DNA from 3 places in the Zoogloea sp. genome. Region 3 is predicted to be linked to each of the others. Evidence: predicted binding sites of a transcription regulator. Region 3 holds the regulator's gene; each other region holds the start of a gene.
What was found. The regulator sigma-54, encoded in region 3, starts transcription at its own class of promoters, with help from an activator protein. The targets are predictions, from matches to a motif close to TGGCACGCTTNCTGCTNA.
Positions count from the first base shown of each region.

Region 1: glnA (type I glutamate--ammonia ligase) is a predicted target of sigma-54. The motif match lies at 1,327-1,344, and genes of this name have one in related genera.
Region 2: ACE3RX_RS13055 (ammonium transporter) is a predicted target of sigma-54. The motif match lies at 2,015-2,032, and genes of this name have one in related genera.

Region 1 covers NZ_JAYSDK010000012.1:97,728-100,988, reverse strand. The annotation lists gene ACE3RX_RS09650 (cation diffusion facilitator family transporter) at 49-1,227, shown strand; gene glnA (type I glutamate--ammonia ligase) at 1,425-2,834, shown strand; gene ACE3RX_RS09640 (DUF4124 domain-containing protein) at 2,991-3,261, shown strand, end outside.
Region 2 covers NZ_JAYSDK010000019.1:86,989-90,249, reverse strand. The annotation lists gene ACE3RX_RS13060 (FUSC family membrane protein) at 1-558, opposite strand, end outside; gene ACE3RX_RS13055 (ammonium transporter) at 784-1,986, opposite strand; gene ACE3RX_RS13050 (ferredoxin--NADP reductase) at 2,322-3,101, opposite strand.
Region 3 covers NZ_JAYSDK010000007.1:104,017-107,277, reverse strand. The annotation lists gene recX (recombination regulator RecX) at 1-274, shown strand, start outside; gene lptB (LPS export ABC transporter ATP-binding protein) at 261-983, shown strand; gene ACE3RX_RS06335 (RNA polymerase factor sigma-54) at 999-2,459, shown strand; gene hpf (ribosome hibernation-promoting factor, HPF/YfiA family) at 2,476-2,799, shown strand; gene ptsN (PTS IIA-like nitrogen regulatory protein PtsN) at 2,959-3,261, shown strand, end outside.

The DNA of each region.
Region 1 (3,261 bases), on a different contig from region 3:
AGAATGGCGGGCCTGCGAGTATACCCCCGGCCCTACGGGCTGCAAGTCATGTCTTTCGAAGCTCACTCCACCGCGGCGGCGGGCGAGACCCTCGATGCCGAGCGCGCCCGCAAGGCACAGTCAGCAACCTGGGTCAGCGTGGCCGTCAATGTCGTGTTGACGGTGCTGCAGATCACCGTCGGCCTGATCTCACATGCCCAGAGCCTGGTTGCCGACGGCATGCATACGCTGTCCGACCTCCTCGGCGACTTTCTGGTCATGTTCGCCAGCCGCCATGGGGCGAGCCCCGCTGATGAACTTCACCCCTATGGTCACGGGCGCTACGAGACGGCCGCTTCGCTGGTGCTGGGCCTGGTGCTGGCGGGCGTCGGTGCCGGCTTCTTGCTGACCGCCGCCGGCCGCCTGCAAACCCTGGACGCCTTGCCAGAGCTGCATCCGATGGCCTTGTGGATGGCCTTGCTGACGCTGGCTGGCAAGGAGGGCCTGTTCCGCTACATGCTGGCGGTGGCCCAGCGCCTGCGTTCGCCGATGCTGGTGGCCAATGCCTGGCATGCGCGGGCGGATGCGGCCTCGTCGTTGGTGGTGGCGGTGGGCATCGGCGGCAGTCTGCTCGGCTACCGGTTTCTCGAGCCTCTCGGTGCGGCGCTGGTGGGGTTCATGATTCTGCGTATGGGGGCGATGCTCGGTTATGAGGCGTTGCGGGAGCTCATCGATACCGGTGTGCCGCCAGACGAGGTGGCCAAGATCCGTGCGACGGTGACCGAAACGCCCGGCGTGATCGACGTACATGAATTGCGCACCCGCCGCATGGCTCACCGGGTGCTGGTGGACGCCCATGTGCGGGTGGATGCCCGGATCAGCGTATCGGAAGGGCACCGGATCGCCGAACTTGCCCGTTACCGGGTGCGCAGCCGCCATCCTGACGTGCTCGACGTGCTTGTACATGTGGATACCGAGGAAGACCAGATCGCTGCAGCGGGGCGCACGCTGCCCGGCCGCGAGGTGCTGGTTAACGAACTGGAAACCTTGCTCGGCGATGTGCCGCAGGCTGCGCCAGCTGTCTTCCACTATGTTGGCGAGCGGGTTGAGGCCGAGGTCTATCTGCCTTTTGAGTGGTGTGCGGACGCTGATCGGCTGGCGTGCCTGCAGCAGCGGCTGCGGGATTACTGCAATGGTGCATCGTCCCACTGGGGGCGGATCGCTCTACTTTGTAAAATTGCACCATAATGGTGCCTTGTTTGTATTTATGCACCTTTATGGTGCGAGTTTTTTTAAGAGCCCTGCGCATTAGCCTTGTGGCACAATGAAGTGTTTTCATTCGCGTACTGGCACGCTTGCTGCTTGTTGGTTTCGCCGACTGAATTGTCGTAATAATTGACCTTTATCCACTGCGCAGCAGCTTCAACCCGTTAGGAGTGAGTTATATGACCCCGCAAGACGTCATGAAGATCGTCCAGGAGAACGAAGTCAAGTTTGTTGACTTCCGCTTCACCGACACCAAGGGCAAGGAACAGCACGTCGGCGTGCCCATCAGTGCTTTCGATGAAGACAAGTTCGAAAGCGGTCATGCCTTTGACGGTTCCTCCATCGCGGGCTGGAAGGGTATCCAGGCCTCCGACATGCTGCTGATGCCGGATCCCAACACCGCCTACATTGACCCGTTCTTCGACGAGACCACCCTGGTCCTGACCTGTGACGTGATCGATCCGGCCGACGGCAAGGGCTACGACCGCGATCCGCGCTCCATCGCCAATCGCGCCGAGGCTTACCTGAAGTCCTCCGGTATTGGTGATACCGCCTTCTTCGGCCCCGAACCCGAATTCTTCATCTTCGACTCCGTCGAGTGGAAGGTCGGCATGTCCGGCGCCTACCACAAGATCTTCTCCGAAGAAGGCGCCTGGTCGTCCGACGAGAAGTTCGAAGGTGGCAACACCGGCTACCGTCCCGCTGTGAAGGGTGGCTACTTCCCGGTTCCCCCGGTTGATTCCTTCAACGACATGCGTGCCGCCATGTGTCTGGCTCTTGAGGCCTGCGGCGTGCCGGTTGAAGTGCATCACCACGAAGTGGCGACCGCTGGTCAGAACGAAATCGGCACCAAGTTCAACACCCTGGTGCGTCGTGCCGACCAGACCCAGATCACCAAGTACATCGTCCAGAACGTCGCTCACCAGTACGGCAAGACCGCGACTTTCATGCCGAAGCCCATCGTTGGTGACAACGGTTCCGGCATGCACGTGCACCAGTCCATCTGGAAGGACGGCAAGAACCTGTTCGCTGGCAACGGCTACGCCGGTCTGTCCGAGACCGCCCTGTACTACATCGGCGGCATCATCAAGCACGCCCGTGCCCTGAACGCGATCACCAACCCGCTGACCAACTCCTACAAGCGTCTGGTTCCGCATTACGAAGCTCCGGTCAAGCTGGCTTACTCCGCCAAGAACCGTTCCGCTTCCATCCGGATCCCGTTCGTCAACAGCGAAAAGGCTCGTCGTATCGAGACCCGTTTCCCGGATCCGGGCGCGAACCCCTACCTGTGCTTCGCCGCGCTGATGATGGCCGGCCTCGACGGCATCCAGAACAAGATCCACCCGGGTGATCCCGCCGACAAGAACCTGTACGACCTGCCGCCGGAAGAAGATGCGCTCATCCCGACCGTCTGCTCCAGCCTCGAACAGGCCCTGGAAGCACTGGACAAGGATCGCGAGTTCCTGACCCGCGGTGGTGTGTTCAGCAATGACTTCATCGACTCCTTCATCGCCCTCAAGAGCGAAGAAGTGAACCGTCTGCGCGTCGAAGTGCACCCGGTCGAGTTCGAGATGTACTACGCCATCTGATCCTTCCGGATCAGGCCGGTCAGCGTGCTGACCGGTCGCTGCGTTGAAGAAGGACGGGATTGCTCCCGTCCTTTTTCGTTTCCGGGTCAGGAGTTTGTATTTGTCCTGTCCGGCCCCTAAACTAGCTCCCGCTTCCGGTTTTCACCTGTGCCAATGATGAGCCCTCGAACAACCCTGGTATTGGCTGCACTGCTGTGTTCGCCGCTGGTGCATGCCGACATCTACAAGTGCGTCGATGAAGCGGGGCATGTGACCTATACCAACAGCAAGACCTCCTCGAAAGGGTGCAGCGTGCTTGCCCGTGACCAGGCCGTGTCGTCGGTGCCCGGGGCTGCGCGTCCGGCGGCTGCTGCTGCGTCGTCCGGCGGGGCTGCTGGCGGCTCGGCGGGTTTTCCGCGGGTGGATGCGGGAACGCAGAAAGCGCGGG
Region 2 (3,261 bases), on a different contig from region 3:
CGCAAAGAGCACGTCGGCCAGCATCTGGATCCGGTAGCGGGCGTTGAGGGCTGAGTTGGCCAGGCTGGCGAACACCAGGTAGCCCGCGCTGCCGATGGTGCAGTACAGGCCGGTCGTTGCGATGCTGCCGGTGCCGCCCTGCACCGGCACAGCCATCGACAGCACCAGCGCGAACATTATCGAAATGGAGATCGGTAGCCCGCGCTTGCCCCAGGCGCCGGCCAGGAAGGCGATGAAGCTGGCCGGCACCAGCAGCAGGCCGAGCAGCACCGGCGCGTTGTGCAGGGCCTGGACGGCGAGGAACAGCGGCAGGCCGATCAACGCGGCCGGCAGCAGCTGCCAGAACTTGCCGCGCTGGGGAGCAGGCTGGTCCGGCGGAATCACGATGGCCACGCCCACCGATGCCGCCGCCGCGGCGAACGCGCCGAAGTAGAAGTGCATGACACCGGAAATCAGCAACATGCCGAGCGCCGCCACCAGGCCGCTGGCCACGTAATGGCTCAGCGCGATGCGCCGGGCGGCCCGCAGGGAGCGGTCGATGCGGGAAAGGGTCTGCATGGTGCCTATGCTGGGCCTCCGGCAAGAGGGTCGATGGCAGGCAGAGGTTAAGTCGCAGGAGCGGGACGAGGCAAGGTGGCGACTTCTGAGGGGGGGGATAGGGAATGCTGTGGGGGGCTGTGGGGGCGAATGAGTTCGCTCCCACATGCTTCCGATTTCCCCCGCGGCGCTTCCATGAAAAAAGCCGGCAAAGCCGGCTTTCCGTGACGTTTCTTGCTATATCGCTTACCAGTGCGTTTCCCGGTCCGGCGTCGCGGTGATCTTGTGGATCGTCAGGTCGGCGCCGTCGAATTCTTCCTCCGCATCCAGGCGGATGCCGACGATGGACTTCAGTGCGCCATAGACGATGGTACCGCCCGCTGCGGCGACGACGATGCCGCCGGCGGTGCCGATCAACTGCGACACGATGCTGATCCCACCGATGCCGCCCAGCGCCTTGGCCCCGAAGATGCCCGCTGCGATGCCACCCCAGGCGCCGCACAGGCCATGCAGCGGCCACACGCCGAGCACGTCGTCGATCTTCCAGCGGTTCTGGGTAATGGTGAACAGCTGTACGAACAGCACACCGGCGATCAGGCCGGTGGCCAGCGCACCGATCGGGTGCATCAGGTCGGAGCCCGCACATACGGCGACCAGACCGGCCAGCGGGCCGTTGTGGATGAAGCCCGGGTCGTTCTTGCCGAGGACCATTGCCGCCAGCGTGCCGCCGACCATCGCCATCAGGGAGTTGAGGGCGACCAGGCCGCTGACCTTGTCGAGGGTCTGGGCAGACATCACGTTGAAGCCGAACCAGCCGACGGTGAGGATCCACGCGCCGAGGGCCAGGAAGGGGATGTTGGAAGGCGGGTGGGCGGAGACGTTGCCGTCCTTGGTGTAGCGGCCACGGCGTGCTCCGAGCAGCAGCACGGCGGGCAGCGCGATCCAGCCGCCGACCGCATGCACCACGACCGAGCCGGCGAAGTCATGGAACTTGGCGCCGAAGGCCGCTTCCAGCCACGGCTGGATGCCGAGGTTGTCGTTCCAGGCGATGCCCTCGAAGAAGGGATAGACGAAGCCGACCAGCAGGAAGGTGGCGACGCTCTGGGGGTGGAATTTGGCACGCTCGGCGATGCCGCCGGAGATGATGGCCGGGATGGCGGCGGCGAAGGTCAGCAGGAAGAAGAACTTGACCATCTCGTAGCCGCTCTTCTGCGCCAGCACTTCAGCGCTGGAGAAGAAGTTGACCCCGTAGGCCACCGTGTAGCCGATGAAGAAGTAGGCGACGGCGGATACGCCGAAGTCGGTAAGGATCTTGACCAGCGCATTGACCTGATTCTTCTTGCGCACCGTGCCGACTTCCAGGAAGGCGAAGCCGGCATGCATCGCAAGCACCATGATGGCGCCTAGCAGCACGAAGAGAACGTTGCTGGTGTTACTGATTTGCTCCATTTTGGGCTCCGAAAATGAAGCGAGGCACCAAGCAGGTGCTGTGCCAGCTCAATTTTAGTGAAAACCCCTGATGAATGAAGGGCTTGCCATCAGGGTAAGGTATGGTTTGGCACCATGATCGTGCAAGTTGATGGTTTGCGCACCAAATTAATGCATCTTCGAGATGGATTCCACAAGCCGCGGTTGGGGGGGGCGTGGTGGAGAATTACTGTGAGGAGGCAGTGGGGGATTGCTGTAGGGGCGAATTCATTCGCCCTCGGAGCTCAAATAAGCACCTTGGGCGAATGAATTCGCCCCTACAAAATGACGCTTCCACGGGAGCGTCGATGTCCGGCCTACCAGGCGTTCTCCACCGCAATCTGCGCCGGCGCGCTCAGCCGGCTGAGGCGGAAGCCGCGCCCCAGCAGGGTCTTGTGCGTGTCATGCACCATGCTCGGGCTGCCGCAGATCATGATGCGGGAGTCGGCGAGAGTCAGAGGGATGCCGAGCCGGGCCTCCAGCTCACCGCTCTGCAGCAGAGCCGGGATGCGTGCATGGAGTGCGCCGGAAACTGAGTCGTCGCGGGTGGCGACCGGCTGGTATACCAGCTTGTGCCCGTGCTCGGCCCACAGCGGGTGGTCCCGCAGGGAGGCGATTTCCGCCCGGTAGGCGAGGTCATCGGCATTGCGCGCGCCATGCACCAGGATCAGGCGCTCGAAGCGCGTCCAGGTGGTCTCGTCCTGCAGGATCGCGAGATAAGGTGCCAGCCCGGTACCGGTGCCTAGCATCCAAAGATCACGTCCGTCGGCAAAGCGGTTGGTGGTGAAGAAGCCAAAGGGCTGGCGCTCCATCATCAACTCGTCGCCGACCTGCATCTGCGCCAGGCGGGAGGTGAAGGCGCCGTCCGGCACGATGATCGAGTAGAACTCCAGGTAGTCGTCCCAGGTTGCCGACGCCATCGAATAGGCCCGCCACACCGGTACCCCGTTGGCCTGGTGCAAGCCGAGGCGTGCGAATTGCCCCGGCACGAAGCGGAAACCCGGCTCCCGACTGAGCCGGAAGGACAGCAGGCGGGGGCTCCAGCGGTGTAGCCAGAGGATGCGGGCCGGGTGGAACTTGTCGTTGGGAGCGTCCATCGTGCATACCTCTCTTATGAGGCCTCTTCCGGGGCCTGTTTCCTGTGGGGGCGAGTTCATTCGCCGGACTCCGGTTCGACTGGCCGCGGGCGAATGAATTCGCCCCTACGGCTCACGCCCCATTTTGGGTGGCTGACGAGTTTCGGCAGCGGGTGACGAA
Region 3 (3,261 bases):
GCGCGCGAAGGCCAGCCGCTTCGGCGCCGCCCGCCTGAAACTGGAACTGAGCCGCCGTGGCGTGTCCGCCGAACTGATCGGCGACGCAATCGAGGAAAACACCACAGACAGCGAACTCGAACGCGCGCGCGACATCCACCGCCGAAAGTTCGCCACGCCGCCCGCAGACGCGCGAGAATGGGCACGGCAGGCGAGATTTCTTCAAGGTCGCGGCTTTTCCACCGAAATCATTCGTAGAGTCCTGAAAGAACAACCCGGCGATGAGCCTGCTTAAAGTCAGCAACCTGCGCAAGAAGTACAAGGCCCGCACGGTCGTTCACGACGTTTCCTTCAACGTCGGCAGCGGCGAGGTAGTGGGTTTGCTCGGCCCCAATGGCGCAGGCAAGACCACCTGCTTCTACATGATCGTCGGCCTGGTGGCCGCCGACGGCGGCGAGATCACCCTCGACGACGAGGTGCTGACCCATCGGCCCATCCACCAGCGCGCGCGCCTCGGGCTGTCCTACCTGCCGCAGGAGATGAGCGTCTTCCGCAAGCTGACGGTAGCCGAGAACATCCAGGCTGTACTTGAGCTGCAGAACCTTTCCAAGCCGCAGATCGCCAGCCGCCTCGACGAGCTGCTGAACGAACTGGGCATCGATCACCTGCGCGACAGCACTGCGATCTCCCTGTCCGGCGGCGAACGCCGGCGCTGCGAAATCGCCCGCGCGCTGGCCACTGACCCACGCCTGATCCTGCTGGATGAACCCTTCGCCGGCGTCGATCCGATCGCCGTCATCGACATCCAGAAGATCATCCGCTTCCTGAAGGACAAGGGGATCGGTGTGTTGATCACCGACCACAACGTCCGTGAAACCCTTGGCATCTGCGACCGTGCCTTCATCATCAACGCCGGCGAAGTGCTGGCCAGTGGCCGCCCGGACGAGATCGTTCATAACGAACAGGTCCGCCAGGTGTACCTTGGCGAGCACTTCAGGCTCTGAGGCCCGATACGACTCATGAAGCCCAGCCTCCAGCTCAAACTCTCCCAGCATCTCGCGCTGACGCCCCAGCTGCAGCAATCCATCAAGCTGCTGCAGCTGTCGACCCTCGAACTCAACCAGGAGATCGAGAAGATCCTCCTGGAGAACCCCATGCTCGAGCGGGAAGAGCCCGAGGGTGACCTCGGCTCGAGCCGCGTCGAGGCACCCGGCCCGCTGGCGCCGGCCGGCAGCGAGGCCGCCCACGAACGCGAGCAGGAGCAATCCCGCGAGGCTGAGCGGGAACGCGAGCCGGATCACGATTTCGACAACGGCGGCGAAGCTGGCGAATGGGCTGCGGCTGGCAGCGGCGGACAACGCGACGACGACGACGAGACCGACTTTCAGGAATTCCAGGCTGCCGTGCCGTCCCTGCGCGACCACCTCGACGCCCAGGTCGCTCTCACGCCCCTGTCCGACCGGGACCGGGCCCTGGTGCGTTTCCTCATCGAGGCACTCGACGACGACGGCTACCTCAGCCAGGACTTGGCCGATCTGCTGCCGCTGCTCCCGCCCGAACTGGAAATCGAGCTCGACGACCTCAAGATCGCTCTCCGCCAGATCCAGAGCCTTGACCCAGCCGGCATTGGCGCCCAAGACGTGGGCCAGTGCCTGGCCCTGCAACTGCACACCCTGCCCACCAGCGAAGCCCGCGACCTCGCCATCGCCATCGTCAGCGAACATCTCGAACTGTTGGCCGCCCGCGACTTCCTGAAGATCAAGCGCGCACTGCGCTGCAGCGACGACACCCTGCGCGAGGCGCATGCCCTGATCCTCGGCCTCAACCCGCGCCCCGGCGCCCAGTTCTCCCAGGCCGATACTCGCTACGTGGTACCCGACGTGGTGGTCCGCAAGCAGCGCAGCAACTGGGTCGTCAGCCTCAACCCGGATGCGATGCCGCGCCTGCGCATCAACCAGCTGTACGCCCAGATCCTGCGCGACAACCGCGGCGCCAGCGGCTCCCTGTCGAGCCACCTGCAGGAAGCGCGCTGGCTGATCAAGAACGTGCAGCAGCGTTTCGACACCATCCAGCGAGTTTCGCAAGCGATCGTTGACCGCCAGCGCCAGTTCTTCGATTATGGCGATGTGGCAATGCGTCCGCTTACCCTGCGGGAAATTGCCGAACAGCTGGATCTACACGAATCCACCGTTTCGCGAGTGACCACCCAAAAGTACATGGCCACGCCGCGGGGCATTTTCGAATTCAAGTATTTTTTCGGCAGTCACGTTGCCACCGACAGCGGTGGGGCTGCTTCCTCGACGGCGATTCGGGCGCTGATTCGCCAGCTCGTGGGGGCGGAAGACAAGAAGAAGCCCTTGTCCGACGCGAAGATTGCCGAGTTGTTGGGCCAGCAGGGTATCGTCGTGGCACGTCGGACAATTGCAAAATACCGCGAGTCCCTCGATATTCCGCCGGTCAGTCTGCGCAAAACCATCTGACAGAAAGGTAGCAACCATGAACCTCAACATCACGGGGCATCACGTCGAAGTTACGCCGGCCATCCGCGAGTACGTCACGACCAAGCTCGATCGCGTAATCCGCCACTTCGACAACGTCACCAGCGTCGGCGTGATCCTCTCGGTGGAAAAGCTGCGTCAGAAGGCCGAAGTCACCGTGCACGTGCGCGGCAAGGACATCTACGTCGAGAACGAAGATGCCGACATGTACGCAGCCATCGACGGGCTGATCGACAAGCTCGACCGTCAGGTCCTGAAGTACAAGGACAAGACCAGCGACCACGGTCACGACTCCCTGAAGCAGCACCTCGCCGAGTCCTGATTCCCGGCGCTAAGTAATACGCTTTTCCCCGGGACCGTTGTGGCTATAATGCGCCCCAATTGACACAACGGCCCCGGCGGCCCTCGCCTCCGGATCTTCCTGAATCGCCTTTCACCGGCAACCTGTGTCGGCCCGCTCCGCACACGGGAGAGTCCTCGCATGAACCTCATCGCCAAACTTTTGCCGCCGACCAATGTGGTCGTCGGACTCGAGGCGAGCAGCAAGAAGCGTGCTTTCGAGCAAGCCGGCCTGCTGTTCGAGAACAACCACGGCATCGGCCGCAGCACCGTCTTTGACAGCCTGTTTGCCCGCGAGAAGCTCGGCTCCACCGGCCTTGGCCAGGGCATCGCCATTCCCCACGGCCGCATCAAGGGCCTCAAGGAAGCGCTGGGAGCCTTCATCCGCCTCGCCGACCCTGTCCCCTTCGACGCCCCCGACGGACGCCCCGTCTCGATGCTGTTC